3 regions of the Tistrella mobilis genome follow, and region 3 is predicted to be linked to each of the others. Evidence: riboswitches for the same ligand, from Rfam matches in the RefSeq annotation. Region 3 holds a riboswitch; each other region holds the start of a gene.
What was found. Region 3 has a riboswitch for S-adenosylmethionine ahead of metZ (O-succinylhomoserine sulfhydrylase). Riboswitches for the same ligand answer to the same signal wherever they lie in the genome.
Positions count from the first base shown of each region.

Region 1 (7,097 bases), 1.8 Mb from region 3:
CACCCATCTCGGCTGGACACGCACCGCCGAGGCCTGGCCCGTGCGGCCGGTGACGGCGGCCCGCCCCAATGCGGTGATGGTCGGCGGCACGCCGCGCAATGCCATCACCCGCCGTCTGGCCGAGGCCGGGGTGGTGATCGACATCGACAAGATCGATGCGGTCTGCGACCGGCTCGCGGCCGATCCGACGCCCGATCGCTTCAATGATCATGGTGCGCTGGTGGCGCTGTATCGCGAGGTCGCCGACAGCGGGACCGGGCTTCCCGGCTGATCCCGTATTCGCCTGCCCGCGCAGGGCCGGCTCGCTTTCCGCCCGGTTCTCTGTCCCGCAGGGCCTCCCGGCCCCTTCTGCTCCCGGCGATCATCATCGTCGGGAGCTTTTTTCCGCCGAATTGACAAGATTTTTTTGTGTTTGAAGCCGGTTCCACAATGCGCATCGTTTATATACAGTGCGGCAACGGGCCGGCGATATCCCCCTCAAGACATGATCCGGGCCCGGCACCATCCAGGGAGCGAGACCAGATGACCCAGTACCGTCACCCCGAGACGGCCGTTCTGCATGCGGGCTATCGTGCGGACCCCACCACCGGCGCGGTGGCGGTGCCGATCTACCAGACGACCTCGTATCAGTTCGAGAGCACCGCGAAGGCTGCCAACCTGTTCGCACTGTCGGAACTGGGCAACATCTATACCCGGATCATGAACCCGACCACCGACGTGCTGGAGCAGCGCCTGGCCGCCCTTGAGGGCGGTGTGGCGGCGCTCGCCGTCTCCTCGGGTCAGGCGGCCTCGGCGCTGGCGATCCAGAATCTCGCCCAGGCGGGCGACAATGTCGTCTCGTCGACCGATCTTTACGGCGGCACCTGGAATCTGTTTGCCAACACGCTGCGCCAGCAGGGCATCGAGGTCCGCTTCGTCGATCCGTCGGACCCCGAGAATTTCCGCCGCGCCACCGACGACCGCACCCGCGCCTATTACGGCGAGACCCTGCCCAACCCGAAGCTCCGGGTGTTCCCGATCGCCGAGGTTGCCGAGATCGGCAAGTCCTTCGGCATCCCGCTGATCATCGACAACACCGCCGCCCCGATCATCGCCCGGCCGCTGGAGCATGGTGCGGCCGTGGTGGTCTATTCCACCACCAAATATATCGGCGGCCACGGCACCTCGATCGGCGGCATCATCATCGACGGCGGCACTTTCGACTGGGAGGCCTTCCCCGAGCGTCAGCCGCTGCTGAACACCCCCGATGCCAGCTATCACGGCGCGGTCTGGACCCAGGCGGTGAAGCCGCTCGGCCCCATCGCCTATATCATCAAGGCCCGCGTCACCCTGCTGCGCGACCTGGGCTGCGCCGCTTCGCCCTTCAACGCCTTCCAGACCATCCAGGGCCTGGAGACGCTGCCGCTGCGCATGCGCGAGCACAACAAGAACGCGACCCTGGTCGCCAAGTTCCTGTCCGAGCATCCGGCGGTGCTGACCGTCACCCATCCGAGCCTGGCCGAGGGTGAGGCGCGCGCCCGTGCCGACAAGTATCTGAAGGGCGGCTATGGCGCGCTGATCGGCTTCGAGATCAAGGGCGGTGCCGAAGCCGGCCGCGCCTTCATCGAGGCGCTGAAGCTGCTCTACCATGTCGCCAATATCGGCGACGCCCGCAGCCTGGCGATCCACCCCGCCACCACCACCCACAGCCAGCTGTCGGAAGAGGAACAGAAGGCCTCGGGCGTCACCCCGGGTTATGTCCGCCTCTCGATCGGCATCGAGCATGTCGACGACATCATCGCCGACATCGAACAGGCTCTGGCGGTGGCGACGGCGGCCTGATCATCTGCTCCGGGTCAATGCCGGCGACGGGCGCATGGTTGCCACCATGCGCCCGTCGTTCTTTCGCACCCCACCCCGTCGTCCCGCGACCGACCAGGCTGTCTGCACTTTTCACATGGCTGCCGTGTTGTGGAATGGCAATTGACGCGAGCTTCACGGTGTTTTAGGGTAACGCCGTCGCGCCGATTTGAGCCACAGCTTGCGGGCGCGTTACAAATGCAGCTAAAGCGGAGGGGTCGGAAACCCGCGCGACGCTGTCACGCGGGTTTTTTCGTGTTTGGTCCGGCAGGTCTCCCGCAAGGGTGAGACGGCCGGACGGGATCAGGGTTGCAGCCGCCCCCGTGGCCCGATCCGACCGACAAGATGCAGGGACACCAGTCCAGATGCGGATTCTGAAGACGTTGGGCGGCGCGGCCGCCATCCTCGGCCTCCTCGCCGCAGGCGCAGCCCAGGCCGAAGAGATCAAGATCGGCGTGACCCCCGGCCCCCATGCCCAGATCCTGGAGAAGGTGAAGCCGATCGCCGCTGCCCGGGGCCTCGATATCGAGATCATCGAGTTCAGCGATTATGTGGTGCCGAACCAGGCGCTCGCCGCGGGCGACATCCAGGCGAACTCGTTCCAGCACCAGCCCTATCTCGACAACCAGAATGCCGATCGCGGCTATGATCTGGTGTCGATCGCCAAGACGGTGGTCTTCCCGCTCGGCATCTATTCGAAGAAGATCAAGAGCCTGGCCGATCTGAAGGATGGCGATTCGGTCGGCATTCCGAACGATCCGACCAATGGCGGTCGTGCACTGCTGCTGCTGCAGGCCCAGGGCGTTCTGAAGCTGCGCGAGGGCGCGGGCCTCAAGGCCACGCCGCTCGACATCGCAGAGAACCCGAAGAACCTGCGCATCATCGAACTCGATGCCGCCCAGCTGCCGCGCTCGCTCGACGACACCGCGGCCTCTGCCGTCAACACCAACTATGCCGTCGAGGCCGGGCTCGACCCGGTGAAGGATCCGATCGCGCGGGAAGCGGCGGAATCGCCCTATGCCAATGTGATCGCGGTCCGCAAGGTCGATGCCGACGCCGCCTGGGCCAAGACCCTGGTCGAGGCCTATCACGATCAGAAGATCAAGGACTGGATCAACGACCACTACAAGGGCGCGCTCGTCGTCGCCTGGTGATCCGTCCCGCAGATCTTGAAGAACGGGCCGGCCGGGGATATCCCCGGCCGGCCCGTTTGCATGTTGGGCTGGGGCGGTCAGGCTCAGGCCATCTCGTTGCGGGCGATGCCCGCCGCCTCCCAATAGCCCTCCTCCCAGGTGATGAAGCCCTGGGTATCGGTTTCATAGGGGTTGTCGGAGACGGTCTGACCGTCCAGGAAGGCAATGAAACCTTCCTGCAACTCGCGAACCACCGGCATCCTGCGCGTCGGCGCCTCGCCACTCTCGGTCGGCGGCTCGATCGCCCCGTCGAGCCCGGCGGCCGGATCGATCACCATGCCGCTGCGGCGGGCCAGATGGGCGCGAAATTCCGGGTAGCGCATGAGGACGGTATCATCGAGGCCTTCCGGATTCTCCTTCAAGGCCTCGCGGCCGCGATCGGTGATGCCGAGCAGGCCGTCGCCCACCCGTCGGATCAATCCCGCGACCAGCAGGCGCCGGAGATCGATCACCACCCGGCGATCGAATTCGGCCCGCGCCGCCGGATCGCAAAGCTCCGCTGCCTTGGGGGCGATGCGCGCCAGATCCTGCAGCAGACGCTGCCCCACCACGTGCTTGTCGGCCGGCTGCATGGTCAGCATCCGGAGCGCGGTGAGCATGATCGTCGAACTCGGCGGGCGGACCTCGGTTTGGAAGGGCATATGTGGCGTCCTCGACTTTGGTGCTCGGACCGGCGCCGATACCGGCCCTCTTGGTTCAACATGTGGCAGCGACGCGCAATCGTCACAAGGTCGAAAAAAAGGGCTTTTCAAGCGCACGCCGACTGGCTATAAACCGCGCACCCACTGAGACACGGTGGGGCACGCGAGAGGCTACGGGGGTGTAGCTCAGTTGGTTAGAGCGCCGGCCTGTCACGCCGGAGGCCGCGGGTTCAAGTCCCGTCACTCCCGCCACTCGCTCGGGTTTTGAAAACGCCCGGTTCATCTCTGGATGAGCCGGGCGTTTTCCTTTTGCGGCATTTGCAGCGGCCCGGTACGGCCGCGTGGAAGACTTGCGACCAGTGCCGGTTTGTCTGAGGCATGAATCTCTTGACGCGCATTGGTTTTCAATTAAACAACCCTTGATGTTGACGGCTGTCGCACCCCCTCCTAACCTTGACGGATCGCGGGCATCGACCGCGCGAGAGGGCATCAACCGCGACAGGGCACAAGGGGAGAGCCGGGGCAATGACCACGGTGCTGACCGATGAACTGATTCTGTGCGCCGCACCGCCCGGCGATCGGGATATCGATGCGGCCGGCTTCGCCTCGATCTGGCTGGCGGCCGATGTCTATGCCCGCGGCCAGCGGCTGCTGGGGCGGTCGGCCCGGGTGCTGGTGGCGGCGGGTGATGCGCCGCGGCCGCGCAGCGGACAGGATGGCAGCCCGCGGGACGGCATCGAAGAGGGCGGCCGCGCGGCCGCCACGCTGCGCCGCGCCGGCATCAGGATCGACGGCGTGCTCACCTTCCAGGGCGACGGGCCGGGGGTGCTGCCGCTGCGCCGCCAGCAGGGTCGCCAGCTGGGCGACAAGCCGATGCCGGTGCGCCTGACGGTCTTTGCCGGCCGCGACGCCCTCACCGCCCGCAGCCTGATCGAGGCGGTGGCCGAGATCCAGGATCTGGGGCCGATCACCGATACCAGGATCGTGGCGCCGCCGGCGCTGACCGATCTGTCCGGGCGCAGTTTCGATCCCTCCACCGGCCGGGCGATCTTCCTGAACGATCTGCTCGACCGGGTGCCGGCCGAGGCGCTGCGCTTCTATCTGGCGCTGATGTCGGAACCCCACGATGCCCGCGAACTGTCGCTGGCCGATCTGGCCCGCACCCATAATCTGTTCCTTGTCCGCGACCTCGGCACCTCGCTCGGCGCCATTGCCAATCTGGACCCGGTGGCCGGCACCGCCCTGCCCCAGGATCGCGCCGAAGACGATCTGATCGCCGATTTCCGCGCCCGGCTGCATGCGGCACTCGATGGCCGCAGCTTCTCTCTGGCGGCACTGGCCGGCGTGGTTCTGGGGCTGAACGGGCAGATGAAGCAGGCGCGGCTCTACGGCACGCCGGAGCGGATCCCGCGGCTCGCCGGCCTGTTCCAGCTGTTTGCGCGCCCGGTGATGCCCGCCACCGCCGATGCGGTCGCAGGCTTCCTGGGCCTCGGCACCGGCTGGGGCGAGGCCTGGGCCCGGGTCGGCGGCGAGATTCCGTCCTGCAGCGCCCGTTTCGTACGCGGCGCGGCCCCCGGGTTCGAAACGGTCGACGAGGCGGATCTGGTTGCCCTGGAAAGCGGATCGGTCGCCGCCTGACCGGGCGGACACACCAGCCTGACACGAAAAACGGCGGCCGCTTCGCAGCGCCGCCGTTCGCATACCCAAAGTGTCCCTGCGTCAGCCGAACAAGCTGTTGCGTCAGTCGAACAGGCTGTCGATATCGCTCTGCGACACCCGGCTGGCGTCGTCGACCGGGCCATTGAGCAGCCGGGCATCGCCCTCGCGCTCGGCCGGCGGCGGCAGGGCCGCCACCTGATCATGGCCCACGATTTCCAGCAGCTCTTCCAGATGGGCATCGACCTGCTGAAGCACCTTGCGCACCTTGGCGATGCGCTGACCGGTCAGATCCTGGAAGCCGCAAGCCTCGTAGAGTGCGGTGATCGCCATGCCGGCATTGTCCAGCGCCGCACGGGCCTGGCTGTCAGGCGACAGCTCGGCACTCACCGCATCCAGCGCGGTTTCGATCGCTTCGATCTGCGACAGGATCGCCTCGGTCGCGGCCTCGGTGCCTTCGACCACCCCTTCCAGCGCCTGGGTGGCGGATGCCAGCGGGTCTTCGCTCGCGGCCGGATGCCTCAGCACCGCGACCGCACGCCTGATCCGATCGATGGGCGCGGCCTGCGGCATTTCCATGCCGACATCGCCCCAGTCGATATCATCGTCTGCAGGCTCGGTCTCGTCCATCGCCATCCGTGCCCGTCTCCTGGCCGTCACGTCGTCCGGCCGGGGCCGGACCACTTCCCTCGGGCGCCGTCCAGGCGCCCGAGGGCAAAGTTTAAGGCATTCACCCCGGGCGGGAAAGCATCCCTGACCGGCTTTTTCGCAGTGCGGCAGAGACATGTGCCGCGTCGCCGCTCAGAATGCAGGACGGGCGGTAAAGAATGCGTCAACGCAACCACACGTGATGCAGATATCGCAGCCGGGCGTCGACCGGCGATGTTCGGCCGCAGGGCTTGATCACTCGCCGAAGACGCGCAGGAAATTTCCGGCATAGAAGGCGGCGCGCTCTGCCTCTGTGCAACCGCCGAGCGTGGCATCGAAGGATGCGACAGGGTCCCGGCCGCCTTCGATATGCGGATAATCGGTAGAAAACGCATAGAGCCGGCTGTCGGACGCCCGGATCAACGCCCCCACATCCTCGTGGTGATAGGGCGTGAACAGACACTGGTCCAGAATCTGTTCCGAGGGCCGGCGGGCCGGCGCCCGGCCCGCGCCGCGGAAGATCTGCGCGGCCGCGCCATCCAGGCGGCGCATCATCCCGGGCACCCAGCCGCCGCCGAATTCCGCGATCAGGCACTGCAGGCCCGGATAGCGCTGCAGCACGCCGTCGAAGATCAACCGGCTCAGAAAAATCTCCACGCGCTCGGAGACGAAGACGACCTGATCCGACCGCGGCGCATCATCGCCTTCCAGCATCTCGAACGGCACGATCTCGCCCGTGGCGGCCATCTGCCGTGCCACGTCGGGCGGCGGCATGATATGGCAGGCCAGCACCAACCCCGCCTCGGCCATGCGGGCCCAGACCGGCTCCAGGCTTCGCGGGTGGAAGGCATAGTCGGGCAGGCCCTGATGCGGCAGCCACACCGCGCGCAGCCCCAGGCGGATGATATGCTCGATCTCGTCCCGCGCCAGGGCCGGGTCGTCGATCGGCAGCAACCCCACCCCCGCCAGCCGGGCATCACCGGCACAGAAGGCAGCGATCGCGCGATTGAGCGCCCGCGCAGCCCCATAGGCCAGCGCCGGCCCCTGCATTCCATAGAAGACCGGCACCACGGCAAAGGACGGAAACACGACCTGCCTGCGCAGCCCCAGCAGATCGAGT
Region 1 covers NZ_CP121017.1:1,586,036-1,593,132, reverse strand. Annotated here, with positions in the region: gene P7L68_RS13080 (LeuA family protein) at 1-271, shown strand, start outside; gene P7L68_RS13075 (O-acetylhomoserine aminocarboxypropyltransferase/cysteine synthase family protein) at 523-1,821, shown strand; SAM riboswitch at 1,991-2,068, shown strand; gene P7L68_RS13070 (MetQ/NlpA family ABC transporter substrate-binding protein) at 2,214-2,993, shown strand; gene P7L68_RS13065 (hypothetical protein) at 3,077-3,631, opposite strand; gene P7L68_RS13060 (hypothetical protein) at 3,630-3,821, shown strand; tRNA gene P7L68_RS13055 (tRNA-Asp) at 3,849-3,925, shown strand; gene P7L68_RS13050 (class I tRNA ligase family protein) at 4,199-5,311, shown strand; gene P7L68_RS13045 (protein phosphatase CheZ) at 5,414-5,965, opposite strand; gene P7L68_RS13040 (amidohydrolase family protein) at 6,233-7,097, opposite strand, start outside.
Region 1: another riboswitch for S-adenosylmethionine. It lies ahead of P7L68_RS13070 (MetQ/NlpA family ABC transporter substrate-binding protein); the one in region 3 lies ahead of metZ (O-succinylhomoserine sulfhydrylase).

Region 2 (7,097 bases), 830 kb from region 3:
GACCGGATCTGGGATGCCCTCGACTGGGGCGGTGCCTTCATCCTGTTCGAGAAGGTGCGGGCCAATGATGCCCGTTTCCAGGATGCCTTCACCACGCTCTACAACGAATTCAAACTCGCCAATGGTTACGACCACCATGAAATCCTGGCCAAGACTTTAAGCCTGAAGGGCAAGATGGAGCCCTTCACCTCCGAGGCGAATGTCGACTTCATGCGCCGCGCCGGATTCACCGACATCATCACGGTCCAGAAATATCTCTGCTTCGAAGGGTGGCTCGCGATCAAATGAATGACATGTCCCTCTCCCTGACCAGGTTCGACGTCCGCGGCACCACCTTCACCCTGTACGACCCGGGCGATACGGTTGCGCATGAAACCTTCTCGGCGCTCGGCTATGAACCCGCGGTGGTCGATCTGCTCGACCGGATCGCGGCCGGGGTGCCGGCCGCGACCTTCTGCGATGTGGGCGCGCTGCACGGCTACTACCCCTGCCTCGTTGCCGCCCGCTATCCCGGCTGGCGGGTGGAGGCCTTCGAGCCGAACCCGCAGGCCTTCGAGGTGCTGGCCGGCAACATCCGTCGGGCCGGCCATGCCCAGGGCAATGCCCATTGCCTGGCCCTGAACGAAACCGGCGACAGCCTGCATTTCCGTGGCCGGACCATCGTCACCCCCGGCACGCCGGATGCGATCATCGTGCCCGGCCGGCGCTTCGACGATGTAGCCGCACGGCTGCCCGCCGGGCCGCTGGTGGTCAAGATCGACGTGCACGGCGCCGAGGGCGTGGTTCTGGCCGGCATGACGTCCTGTCTGGCCGGGACCCTTCCCGGAATCGACCTGCACGCCGTGCTGATCGAGGTGCATGCCCATCATCTTCTGGTCGGCGACCACGATTATGAAGGCATGCTGGGACGGCTGGAAGGCGCCGGCCTGGAGGTGTTCGAGATCCGGGATTTCCGGGACACCGACACCAGCCTGCTGGTGCCCTTGAAGGGAGAAACCCGGCGGCGCTTCGTGGATCCGGCTCTCTGGACGCAGGCCCAGATCGACCGCGAGCGGCTGATCGTGGCCGGCCGCCCCGGGATCTTCCAGCCTTGACCGCACAGCTGTTGGGGTCGGTGATGCTGCTGGCGGTGGTGCATCTCGCCGCCATGCTCTCTCCGGGGCCGACCGCGCTGATCGTGCTGCGCCATGGCGCCGAACCCCGCATGGGGCCGATGGCGCCGCTGGTCTCGGGTATCGTCGGGGCCACGGCCACCAATGTCGCGCTGATGATGGCGGGTGTGGCGGCGGTGATCGCCGCCTCGCCGGCCCTCGGCCTGGCCCTGGCCCTTGGCGGTGCCGCCTATCTGGTCTGGCTCGGCATCCGCAATCTGATGGTTGCGGTGGCCAAGATGCGGCACCGGCGCGCGGCAGGGCATGCCACGGCCCCGGCCTCGGCCCCGCCGCAGCGCCGCTCGCCGGCCGCGCTGTTTCGCGACGGCTATCTGGTCAACCTGCTGAACCCCAAGATCGCGATCTTCTATGTCAGCATCTTCTCTCAGGTCGCCACCCCCGACCTGCCGCGTGCAGCCCTTGCGGTCTTCGGCGGCCAGCTGATTCTGCAATCGGCCCTGTTCTGGTCGTGTTTTGCGATCCTCGCCCGATCGGGCGTGATCGCCCGGGCGGTCGATGCCTCCAATGGCTGGGTCGATTTCGTCTTCGGCGGCGCGCTGATCGGCTTTGCCACCACACTTGCATGGAGCGCCCTGTGACCGCCCCCTCCCCCGCCAACCAGCCCTCTTTGACCCATGTCGACTGGAGCAGCATCCCGGCGCCTGCCGATGACGGCGGCGCCGGCCATCTGGCCGATGCCCGTCTGCCGGACCTGTCCCTGCCCTCGACGGCGGGTGGCACCGTCCGTCTGGCGGATCTCTCCGGCTGGACGGTGCTCTATTTCTATCCGATGACCGGCCGGCCGGATCAGCCCCTGCCCGAAGGCTGGGACATGATCCCCGGCGCACGCGGCTGCACGCCCCAGTCCTGCGCCTTCCGGGACCATGCCGCAGAGCTGGCGGAAGCCGGCGTCTCGGCCATCTTCGGCATCTCCACCCAGGACACGGCCTGGCAACGCGAAGCGGCAGAGCGGCTGCACCTGCCCTTCCCGCTGCTGTCGGATGCCGATCTGCAGCTGACCCGGGCCCTGAACCTGCCGGTGATGGAGGTCGAGGGGCGGAGACTGATCCGCCGGCTGACCCTGATCACCCGGGACGGGCAGGTGCGCCGGGTGTTCTATCCGGTCTTCCCGCCAGACCGGAATGCGGGTGACGTGCTGGACTGGATGCGCCGGCGCTGACCCCTCCGCCGTATACCGGCGGCAGCAGAGGCGGTGGGCAGGCCAGAGACGAGGCCCGGCCAGCCCGGAAGGCGGCACGCACGCCCGGCGCCCCTGCTGCCACCACTCGCCGCATTGCCGCCCAACCTCGTCCGATTTATGATGATGATCGTCATGTTTTTTTGATGATGAAGATCATGTCCATCGTCAGGGACAGATCGCTGCATGTGCCGCCGCCGGCATCGCAAAAGAGGTTCTGAACGGTGAAGGTAACCAGGGAACAGGCGGCCGCCAACCGGGCGGCCATCGTCAAGGCTGCCGGCCGGTTGTTCCGCGAACGCGGCTTCGACGGTGTCGGCGTGGCCGAGATCATGAAGGCCGCCGGGCTCACCCATGGCGGCTTCTATGGCCATTTCGCCTCGAAGGACGCGCTTGCCGCCGAAGCCTGCGGCAAGGTCTTCGACGATACGATCGAGCGGCTGGAAACCGGGCGCGACCAGGCAGGGCAGGATCTTGGCCGCTATGCCGGGAACTATCTGTCCGAGGTGCATCGCACGCGCCGCGATGTCGGCTGCCCGATCGCCGCTCTGGCAACCGATGTTCCCCGGCAGGAGGCCGGCGTACAGGCGAGCTATGCCCAAGGTGTCGATCGGTTCATCGACACGCTGGCGGCACGCTTCCCGGCGCTTGCCGGCGGTGAAGGCGACCGCAGCCGCGCCATTCTGGTGATGTCGGCCCTGGTCGGCGGCCTTGCCCTCGCCCGCGCGACCGAGGCCAGCGATCGCGCCCTGTCGGACGAGATCCTGACCGCGGTCCGCGAGGAAATCACCAGGCTTCCCGGGAGCTGACGGTCTTCAGCGGCCGGACGGCACGTGATCCTCGATCCCGACCCGGTCCAGGTCGAAGGGCGTGGTCTGGTAGATCTCGTTGATCCAGTTGCCGACCAGCAGATGGGCATGGCCGCGCCAGAGATTGTCGGGCAGACGGCTGGGGTCGTCGCCGGGGAAGTAACCGACCGGCAGGGCGACCGGAACCTCGGCCGCGACGTCCCGGTGATATTCCTCGGCCAGCGAGACCGTGTCGTATTCCAGATGGTTGAACATGTGCAGCGCCCGGTGCGCCGGATCGTCGAGCAGGCAGAGGCCGGTCTGCTCGCTTTCGGCCAGCACGGTCATGCCGCTTGCGGCCGGCACGTCCTCGCGGCGCACCTCGGTCCAGCGCGAGACGGGCGTGGTGAAGAGATCCGGAAAACCGCGCAGCCAGGGCGAGGCCGGTGCCAGCACCCGATGGGTATAGAGCCCGAAGGCCTTGGCCGGCAGATCATATTTGGCCATGCCGTGGAAATGATGCACCGCCGCCTGCGCACCCCAGCAGATGGTCAGGTTGCGATGGACATTGGTCTGGGTCCAGTCGAGGATCCGGCGCAGCTCGTCCCAGTAGGTGACGTCTTCGAAGCGCAGCCGTTCGACCGGCGCGCCGGTGATCACGAACCCGTCGAAACGCTCGGTCGCAACTTCGGCCCAGGGCCGGTAGAAGGCCGACATATGGTCGGTTGCGGTGTGGCGCGACACGTGATCGGTAATCTTGACCAGGGTCAGCTCCAGCTGCAGCGGCGTGGAGCCGAGCAGCCGGGCAAACTGGGTCTCGGTCCGGATCTTGTTGGGCATGAGGTTGAGCAGGCCGATGCGCAGCGGACGGATATCCTGGCGGACCGCATCGGTCTCACCCATCACCATAACCCCTTCCGCTTCCAGTGTGCGGCGGGCAGGCAAATCGTCAGGAATTTTGATCGGCATCGGCGCGTCCCCACTCGGCATTTCGGGGCGGACGCGGTGGCGTGATCCGTTGAATTGCCGGCTCGGCCACATCTTCCCGATCACACGGATCACCGGGAGTGCCACCTTGCCCGGATGCGGCAGGTTGGCGTTGGGCGTCGCCCCAACTCTTGATGTGGCGCGGATCATAAGGCCATCGCCCCCGCTCCGCAATGGCCGCCATGCGCGTCCCTGCGGAGCGGGTGGCAGGGTTTGACCGTTCAGTCGCCGCCATCGGCGATGGTGGTCATCAGCCGGGTATCGCCGCCGGCCGCGGCGGTGTTGACCGACAGCACACGCTCGACGGCAAACCGATGCAGATAGCGCGGGCCCCCGGCCTTGGGGCCGGTGCCCGACAGCCCCTCGCCGCCGAAGGGCTGGGTGCCGACGACAGCGCCGATCATGCTGCGGTTGACGTAGAGATTGCCCACCCGGGCGAGCTCCGCCACGCGGCGCACCGTCCGGTCGATGCGGCTGTGCACGCCCATGGTCAGGCCATAACCATAGGCATTGATCCGCTGCACCACGGCCTCAAGATCCCGCGCCTCGTAACGCCAGACATGGAGCACCGGCCCGAAGACCTCGCGGGTCAGCCGGTCGGGGCCGTCGATCCGCCAGGCGGTCGGGGCGAGGAAGGTCCCGGCTTCGGCCCTGGCCGGCAGCGGTGCCTCGGCGATCTTGGTCTGGCCGGCCGCCTTCAGCGCCGCCAGATGGGCCTTCAGCCCGTCCAGCGCCTCGGCATCGATCACCGGCCCGACATCGGTCGCAAGCCGCATCGGGTCGCCCACCTCCATTACCGCCATGGCGCCGGCCAGCATGGTCTCGATCCGGTCGGCGACATCCTTCTGCACACACAGCAGGCGCAGCGCCGAACAGCGCTGGCCGGCAGAGCCGAAGGCCGAGGTCAGCACATCGGCCACCACCTGTTCGGGCAGCGCCGAACTGTCGACGATCATGGCGTTGAGCCCGCCGGTCTCGGCGATCAGCGGCACGATCGGCCCCTCGCGGCCCGCAAGGCCGCGGTTGATCAGCTTCGCGGTCTCGGTCGAGCCGGTAAAGGCAATGCCGGCGATCCGGTCGTCGGCGACCAGCTTCGCGCCCACCCGCGCGCCATCGCCGGGCAGCAGGGCGATCGCCCCCGCCGGCACGCCCGCCGCCAGCATGTGGCGCACGGCCCAGGCGGCGATCAGCGGCGTCTGCTCGGCGGGCTTGGCCAGCACCGCATTGCCGGCAGCCAGCGCCGCAGAGACCTGGCCCGTGAAGATCGCGAGGGGGAAGTTCCAGGGCGAGATGCAGGCAAAGACGCCGCGCCCCGAAAGCCGGATCTCGTTGCTCTCGCCCACCGGCCCGGGCAGGGTGACGGGACCGGCGAAATCGGCGCGCGCCCGGGCGGCGTAGTAGCGCAGGAAATCGATCGCCTCGCGGATCTCGGCCAGGGCATCCGGCCAGGTCTTGCCGGCCTCGCGGATCAGGATCGCGAAGGCACGATGGCGGTCGGCCCAGTAGCGATCGGCGATCGCCTCCAGCACGGTGGCGCGGGCGGGCCCACCCAGTGCATCCCAGCGTCCCCAGGCGGTCGAGGCGGCGATGATCGCCGCCTCGACCGCGGCATCATCGGCCTCGGCCACACGGCCCACCACCACCGCGCGGTCGGCGGGGTTGCGGATCTCTGCAAAGCGACCGCCGCGCTCGCGGCCGTCCACGATCGCCGATGCCTCGGCGGGCGTGGCTGCGGCAGTGGCGACGGCAGCGTCCAGCTCCATCACCACCAGCGGATCGGTCAGATCCAGCCCCTGGCTGTTCGGCCGCTCGGGGGCATAGATCGCGCCCGGCAGCGGGATCGACGGGTTGGGCCGCGAGACCCGGCCGGCCAGCTTCGTCACCGGATCGGCGACCAGATCGCCGATCGCCACGCTCTCATCGGCCAGGCGATGTACGAAAGAGGTGTTGGCGCCATTCTCCAGCAGCCGCCGGACCAGATAGGGCAGAAGGTCTTCATGTGCGCCGACCGGCGCATAGATCCGGCAGCTGACACCGCCCTTCGACGGCGCATCGCCCAGCGCCGCCTCGTAGAGCGGCTCGCCCATGCCATGAAGCCGCTGATATTCAAAGCGGCGATCATTGCCGGCCATCACGTCGATTGCCGCCACCGTATGGGCGTTATGGGTGGCAAACATCGGATAGAGCCGGTCGCGCGCCGCCAGCATCCGGCGGGCGCAGGCCAGATAGGAAACGTCGGTCGCCTCCTTGCGGGTGAAGACGGGGAAGGAACTGAGGCCGCGTTCCTGCGCCCGCTTGATCTCGGTGTCCCAATAGGCGCCCTTGACCAGACGGGTGGGGATGATGCGGCCGGTGCGCCCGGCCAGGTCCACCACATGGTCGATCACCGCATGGGCGCGCTTCTGATAGGCCTGAACCGCCAGCCCCAGCCCGTTCCAGCCGGCAAGCGCCGGATCGGCCGCGGCAGCCTCCAGAAGGTCGAGCGAGATGTCGAGCCGGTCGGCCTCTTCGGCATCGATGGTCAGCCCGATGCCCACCGCTTTCGCCTCGCGGGCCAGCTCGGCCAGCCGGCCGCCCAGCGCCCGCAGCATGCGGCCGTCCTTGGCCGCCTCGTAGCGCGGATGCAGCGCCGACAGCTTCACCGACACGCTGGGGCGGGTGATCTCGTCCAACTCCCGCGGGGCCGCCTTGCCGACCGCGCGGATCGCCGTCAGATAGGCCTCGTGATAGCGGCTGGCATCGGCCTCGGTGCGGGCGGCCTCGCCCAGCATGTCGAAAGAATGGCGCCAGCCCTTCGCCCAGCCGGCGCGGGCGCGATCCAGCGCTTCCTGAATGTTGCGTCCCTGGACGAACTGCTTGCCCATCATGCGCATCGCGGCATGCAGGGCCTGGCGGATCACCGGCGCGCCGGAGCGCGACACCAGCCGGCCGATGGCCGAAGAGGCACCGCCGGCCACATCCTCGGGCGCCAGC
Region 2 covers NZ_CP121017.1:3,850,817-3,857,913, forward strand. Annotated here, with positions in the region: gene P7L68_RS22935 (methyltransferase domain-containing protein) at 1-288, shown strand, start outside; gene P7L68_RS22940 (FkbM family methyltransferase) at 294-1,094, shown strand; gene P7L68_RS22945 (LysE family translocator) at 1,091-1,750, shown strand; gene P7L68_RS22950 (peroxiredoxin) at 1,747-2,331, shown strand; gene P7L68_RS22955 (TetR/AcrR family transcriptional regulator) at 2,574-3,158, shown strand; gene metA (homoserine O-succinyltransferase) at 3,165-4,106, opposite strand; SAM-I-IV-variant riboswitch at 4,147-4,267, opposite strand; gene putA (bifunctional proline dehydrogenase/L-glutamate gamma-semialdehyde dehydrogenase PutA) at 4,346-7,097, opposite strand, start outside.
Region 2: another riboswitch for S-adenosylmethionine. It lies ahead of metA (homoserine O-succinyltransferase); the one in region 3 lies ahead of metZ (O-succinylhomoserine sulfhydrylase).

Region 3 (7,097 bases):
CGCCTCGAAGAACGCGCCGGCATAGGTGATATGGGGCGACGCGAACAGCAGCGGCAGCGCCGCGAAGGCCGCCACCGACAGCCATGAAAGGGTGGTGGTCAGGAAGGCGTGGCGCAGGCTGAGCGAGGTGGGATGCGCGGTGCGTGTGGTCAGCACCAGGCTGACGCCGGCGAAGATGGTCACCAGCGACGACACCACGAAGACCGACCAGTCGGGACTGGCCACCACTGCATCGAAGGCTGCCGGCACCAGCATGGTGGCGCCCAGCAGTGCCAGCAGCACGCCGATGATGAACAGCACCGGCTTGACGTCGATCACGGCCGCGGACCCCCGAGCAGTGCGGCGCCCCTGATCAGGCGCACGGAACCCAAGCCGCACCCCCGATCGGGCATGCGGCGCCGCCCGCGATGATCGGGGAAAGCGTCGCGGCTGTCCACGTCCGAGGTGACGCCGCGGTCAGGGAAGGCCCCATGAAAGACGACACCCCTGCCCATCCGTGAACAGGCAGGGGTGTCTCGACACCCGGGCGCGGGGTAATGCCCGCGACCTGTGGTCAAAACCCGGCCGGATTGCCGATCAGGGTCAGGAATTCGCGGCGCAGCGTCGGGTTGTGGCGGAACTCGCCCAGCATGCGGCTGGTCACCATGCTCACCCCCGGCTTGTGAACGCCGCGGGTGCTCATGCACTGGTGCTCAGCCTCGATCACCACGGCCACACCCTTGGGCTGCAGCACTTCCTCGATCGCATTGGCGACCTGCGAGGTCAGCTTCTCCTGGATCTGCAGGCGCTTCGAGAAGGCCTCGACCACGCGGGCGAGCTTGGAAATGCCCACCACGCGGCTGCGCGGCAGATAGGCCACATGGGCGACACCGATGATCGGCACCATATGATGCTCGCAATAGCTCTCGATCCGGATGCCGCGCAGGGCCACGACCTCGTCGTAGCCGTCGGTCTCTTCGAAGGTCCTTTGCAGGATCTCGACCGGATCCTGGCTGTAGCCCGCGAAGAATTCCTCGTAGGACCGCACCACACGGTCGGGCGTGGACAGCAGGCCTTCCCGGTCCGGGTCATCGCCCGCCCAGCGGATCAGGGTCCGCACGGCGGCTTCCGCCTCGGCGCGGCTGGGGCGGCCTCCGGAGGCATCGGCCTTGGCGGCATCGGGTGCGCCGAGCTCTGCCGGGCCTCCCATTTTCACGGCCACGACGTTTTCACGTGTCATCTGACGTGCAACTCCCAGGGTGCGGCCGACAGCTGCGCAGCGGGCCCACGCGAACGGCGGGGGACGGCGCATCGGGCTTCCGGCCGTGTGCGGATTCCGTTTCGTTTACGCAAGCCCGCAACCGATGGATCACCGGGGTGGAGAGCGTATCGCGACGGAGCCGCGATGGTGTGGACCGGTGAACCGCGATACGGCGGATCATCCTGCCCACGATCTGAGGCACATATCAACTATTGATTGCTGATCATGCGCTCGACATAACTCTGACTATAGGTCGCAGCGTTAGCACCTGCAAGCGCAGGCCATGCCGTACGACCGGGATCAGTTGTGAGGATCAGTTGATGGTATGGGCAGCGTGCGGGCTGTCGAGCGAGAAGGTCGGGATCTGGACCTCGAAGGTCTCACCGCCGGCGCTCTCCATCTGATAGCTGCCGCCCATGATGCCCGAGGGCGTGGTGAGCGGCGCGCCGCTGGTGTATTCGAAGCTCTCGCCCGGTGCCAGCACCGGCTGTTCGCCGACCACACCCGCACCGCGAACCTCCTGCAGCCGGCCCAGCCCGTCGATGATCCGCCAGTGGCGGGCGCGCAGCTGCACCGTCTCCTCGCCGTGGTTCTCGATCCGGATGCGATAGGCGAAGACGAACTGCCCGTCCTCGGGCGAGGACTGGTCGTCGACGTAGAACGGGCGCACCGCCACCATGATCGAGCGGGTGGTCGCGCTGTATTCGTGGTCCGCCGCCATGGGTCCTACCTGCTGCAACGTGGATCGACGGGCCCGGAAGAGGCCCGGACAGGGAATATCGCGACCCATGCAACCGATTTCCAGGGCAGAGCGCAAGCGGTGATGCCCGACCGGTGTCGGGACGGCATGTCCGGACACCGGTTTCCGGGGCGTCGGAACCTCAGGCGGCGTCCAGTGCCGCCGCCAGATCGGCCGCCAGATCCTCGACATCCTCAAGCCCGACCGACACCCGGACCAGGCCGTCGCCGATGCCGACCGCCGCCCGCACCTCGGCCGGCAGCCGCTGATGGGTGGTCGTGGCGGGATGGGTCGCCAGCGTCTTGGCATCGCCCAGATTGTTGGAGATGTCGGCAATCTCCAGCCGGTTCAGGAAGCGGAACGCCGCCTCCTTGCCGCCCTTGAAATCGAATGCCAGCAGCGTGCCGCCGCCCGACATCTGCTTACGGGCCAGATCATGGCCGGGATGGGAGGCAAGCCCCGGATAAACCAGCCGGGTGAGGGCGGGATGGCCTTCGAAACGGCGGGCGAGGGTGGTGGCGCTGCGGGTCTGTTCCCGCACCCTGAGCGGCAGCGTCTCCAGCCCCTTCAGCAGCACCCAGGCATTGAAGGCGCTGAGGGTCGGGCCGGTATGACGCAGGAAGTCGCGCAATGCCCCGTCGCAGAACGCCTCGCTGGCCAGGATCGCCCCGCCCAGCACCCGGCCCTGGCCGTCGATATGCTTCGTTGCGGAATAGACCACCACATCGGCGCCCAGCGCCATCGGCTTCTGCAGGATCGGGGTTGCAAAGACGTTGTCGACCACCAGCTTCGCGCCATGGGCATGGGCGATTTCGGCCACCGCTGCCAGATCGATCAGTTCCAGCTGCGGGTTGGACGGCGTCTCCAGGAAGAACAGCTTCGTCTCGGGGCGCACGGCCGCCGCCCAGGCGTCGAGATCGGCGCCGCGCACGAAGCTGGTGGTGATGCCGAAGCGCGGCAGCAGTTCGGCCAGGATGTACTGGCAGGATCCGAACAGCGCCTCGGCCGCCACGATGTGGTCGCCGGCACGGAGCTGACAGATCAGCGCATTCCAGACCGCCGACATGCCCGAGGCGGTTGCCCGGCAGGCTTCGGCGCCCTCCAGCGCCGCCAGGCGGGTCTCGAAGGTGCGCACCGTCGGGTTGCCGTAGCGGCTGTAGACGAAGCCCGGCTCCTCGCCGCGGAACCGCGCCTCGGCGCGGGCGGCGTCGTCATAGACATAGCCCGAATTCAGGAACAGCGCCTCGGCGGTTTCGCCATGGGGGCTGCGGTCCAGCCCGGCACGTACCGCCAGTGTCGCAAGCCCGCGTGTCGCAAGCCCGCGCTCTGCCGCGGCTTCCGTTCCGGCCGCTGCAGCAGTGGCCTTCCACAATCCGTCGCCACAGTCGGCGTCGACATCCGTCCGGTCTTCGGTATCCCGCATGGTCTTCGGCCCATAAAAAAACCCGGCCTCTGGCCGGGTCTGCGCGTGAAGGGTTCGGTGCGCGGCCCCCGACCTTTTAGCGGCGTGATTAACGTGGTCCGCAAGCCGGCCGGCCCAAATCCCCACGATCGTCGCCAGGCCCTGCCCCGGCGACGCGACAGGCACGATACGCCCGCCCGCCACGGGGGGTCAAGTGCCGATCATGTCAGGAGAATTCCCCATCCGGCGGATGGAGATGCAGGATCGGCCCGCCCGCCTCGGCGGCCTCGTCGGGATCATGGGTCACGATCAGCGCCGGCACGCCACGCCTCCGCAGGCGGTCGAAGACCAGCGCCCTCAGGCGTGCGGCCAGCGGCCGGTCCAGCCGGGCAAAGGGTTCGTCCATCAGAACCACCTGCGGTTCAGCCGCCAGCATGCGCATCAGCGCCACGCGCGCCCGCTGCCCGCCCGACAGGGTCGCCGGATGCCGCCCGCCCAGCCCGTCCAGCCCGGCCTCGGCCAGTGCCGCGGCGATCCGGTCCCGCCGCGTCGTCCGATCGAGCCCGGCGGGCAGGCCGAAACCGATATTGGCGGCCACCGTCAGATGCGGGAACAGCAGGTCGTCCTGCATCATCAACCCCACCCGGCGCCGCTCGGGCGGCAGGTCGTCGATCGGCCGGCCATTCAGCCGGATACGGCCGCGCATGGTCACCACCGGGTCGGCGATGCCGGCGATCACCGCCAGCAGGGTCGACTTTCCGATCCCCGACGGCCCCAGCACCGCCGCGATCACCCCGGGCGGCACGCCCAGATTCAGCGGCCCGATCAGCCGGTGCCCGCCAATGGCCACCGCCACCTCTTCCAGCTCCAGGCTCATCGGCACCGCCTTCGGCCGGCCGGGTCGGGGATCAGGCTCGCCAGCAGAAAGCCAGCGGCCGGCAGCATCGCCAGCAGCAGGGCCGCGGCCGCCGCCGCCCGGCGGTCCAGCCCGGCTGCCGTCGCCACCGCCTCCGTCGCCAGCAGCGGGATCCGGCCGCCACCGATCATCACCGCGGGCAGATACTGCGCCACCCCGGCCGAAAAACCGATCGCCGCCGCAACCGCCAGCGGCCGTACGGTCAGCGGCAGCATCACCGCCGTCCAGGCGCCGAAGCCACTGCGGCCCAGGCTGCGCGCCAGCCGGCGCGGCCGCTGATCGGTGCGCCGATAGCTTTCCCGAAGCGCCAGGAAGACATAGGGGAACACGGTCGCCAGGTGGCACCAGACCAGCGCAAGTCCTGTACCGTCCAGGCCAAGGCGCAATACCGGGCCCTGCAAGCCCGCCAGAAAGGCGGCTGGCGGCAGCAGCAGCGGCAGATAGATCGGCCCTTCGCCGACGGCACGGGCCGGGGAACGGGCCTGGCTTTCCAGCAGCAGCAGGGCGAGCGGCACCGCAATCAGCACGGGCAGCAGGGCGTAAAGTGCACTCGCCCGGGCCGCAGGCGCCAGATCGGCCGCCATGCCCGTCAGGCGCGCCATCGACCAGCCGGCGGGCAGCGGATCGGGAAAGCGCCAGACCGCGGCCCCGGCCCAGAAGACCAGCGTCACCACGGCCAGCACCGCCATCGCCAGCACCAGCAGCCCCAGCCCGGCGGCAAGGCGGGAGGCAAAGGGCGCCAGTGGCCGGCGGGGGCGGACGGTCAGCCGATCCGCCCCGCCACGCCGCACCAGCCGTTCTGCGGCCAGCCCGGACAGGATCAGCGCAACCGCCAGGACCAGCTGAAGCAGGGCGGCCGCGGCACCGGCCGCCGCGCGGGCCGGATCGGGATCGAACAGCAGCGACAGGCTGCGCACCGCCAGCACCGGTGGCAGGCTGGGACCCAGCACCAGCGCCATGTCGACCGTGCCCAGCCCATAGACTGCCACCGCCGCGACCGGCAGGCGCAGCAGCGGCCAGATCTGCGGCGCCACCACCCGCCACCAGGCGCTGGCGGCCGGCCAGCCCAGACTGCGGGCGCGATCGAGTGCGGCGCGCGCGCCCACCCGTTGCTGCGCCGCGATGGTCAGCGCCAGCAGGAAGGGCATCTCTTTCACCACCAGCCCGGCGATCAGCGACAGCCCCCAACTGTCACCGGGCAGCGGCAGATCGGGCGGCAGCGCCCGCCCGTCGGCCGCGGTATAGATCCATCCGCCCGCCAGGCGGAACAGCAGCCCGGTGGGCGCGATCAGGAAGGCGAGCCCGACCGCCACGGCCGCATGGGGGGCCGCCACCAGGACGAGGGCAAGACGTTCGGTCGCCCGCGCCCGTACCGGGCGCGCCGCAACCAGGGCCGCGATCGCCCCGGCCAGCGCTGCCGAGATGACCGTCGCCGCCACCGCCACCAGAACCGACAGCAGGATCGAGCGTCCGATGCCGGGTTCGGCCGCCAGCAGCCGCCAGGCGGAAAGCGGGGCCGTGGCAACGGCTCCGGCCAGCCCGCCCGCCAGCGGCGGCGCCAGCACCGCAGCCGCGATCCAGGGGGCAAGGGCCAGCAGCCGCGACCGCCCGGGCGGCGCCGCAGGCCGCCAGTCTCCGGCGCCCGGCAGCCCGGTCACGCCCGGCTCAACCGGCGAGATAGCGCCGCGACCATTCGGCCTCCAGCCAGTCGGTCCAGCTGGGATGCGGCTCGGGGATGGCCGGGCCCAGCTCCTCTTCGCTCGGCCAGGCGGGGCCCAGATCGATGTCGCGGAACACCGCCCGATCCTCTTCCGACAGCCGCCCGGCCGAGAGCACGGTCATGTCGCCCCAGATCAGCGGATCCAGCTTCGCGGCCTGGATCTCGGGCGAAATCAGCATGTTGGCGAAGACCATCGCACCCGCCTTCGCATCGGCATTGGCGGGAATGGCGACGAAATGGGCATTGGCGATGCTGCCGCCCGACCAGCCGATCACCCGGGTGGATGCCGGCATCAGCCCCGATGCGATCGCCGAGGCCGCCTGGCCCGGATGGAAGGCAAAGCCCAGATCCACCGCACCATCGGCCTGCATCCGCTCCAGCGCCGGGCCATTGGGCGGGAAGGCCCGGCCTTCGCGCCACATCGCCGGCCGGATCCGGTCGAGCCAGGCCCAGAGCGGCGCGGTCAGGTCCGGCGCCCTGGCCGGATCCACCGGGCGCATCAGGGCCGGGCGCTTGTCCTTGGGCAGCAGCATGATCAGCATCTGCTTCAGGAAGGCACTGCCGATGAAATCCGGCGGCGCCGGATAGGTGAAGCGGCCGGGATGGGCCTCGATCCAGTCGGCGAGGGCGGCGGGGCTGCGCGGCGGGTCGGGCGTCACCGCCCGGTCGTAGACCAGGCCGAACTGCGACAGCCCCCAGGGCACCTCGTAGCCGTCGACCGGCAATGACCCGTCGCGGGCAAGTGCCGGATTGGCCCCCAGGTCGATGAAGCGGGCATCGGGCAGCCGGTCGAGCATCGGCCCCCAGAGCAGATCCGCCGTGCGCAGCGCCGCGAAATTCTCGCCGTTGATCCAGATGAGGTCGACCGAGCCGCCTTCGGTCTTCCGCCCCGCCGCCGCCTCGGCCTTGATCCGCGCCACCGCCTCGGCGGTATCGGCGAGCTTCACCTGTTCGACGATGACGGCGCAGCAGCCTTCGGCCTCGGCCGCCACGCGCTCGATGAATTCGTTGATCTTCGGGTCGCCGCCCCAGGCATTGAAGCGCACGGTCTGGCCGCGGGCCTCGTCCAGCACCGCCTGC
Region 3 covers NZ_CP121017.1:4,676,284-4,683,380, forward strand. Annotated here, with positions in the region: gene P7L68_RS26690 (TrkH family potassium uptake protein) at 1-318, opposite strand, end outside; gene folE (GTP cyclohydrolase I FolE) at 554-1,189, opposite strand; gene apaG (Co2+/Mg2+ efflux protein ApaG) at 1,554-1,961, opposite strand; gene metZ (O-succinylhomoserine sulfhydrylase) at 2,122-3,402, opposite strand; SAM riboswitch at 3,459-3,538, opposite strand; gene P7L68_RS26710 (ATP-binding cassette domain-containing protein) at 3,608-4,258, opposite strand; gene P7L68_RS26715 (ABC transporter permease) at 4,255-5,955, opposite strand; gene P7L68_RS26720 (ABC transporter substrate-binding protein) at 5,963-7,097, opposite strand, start outside.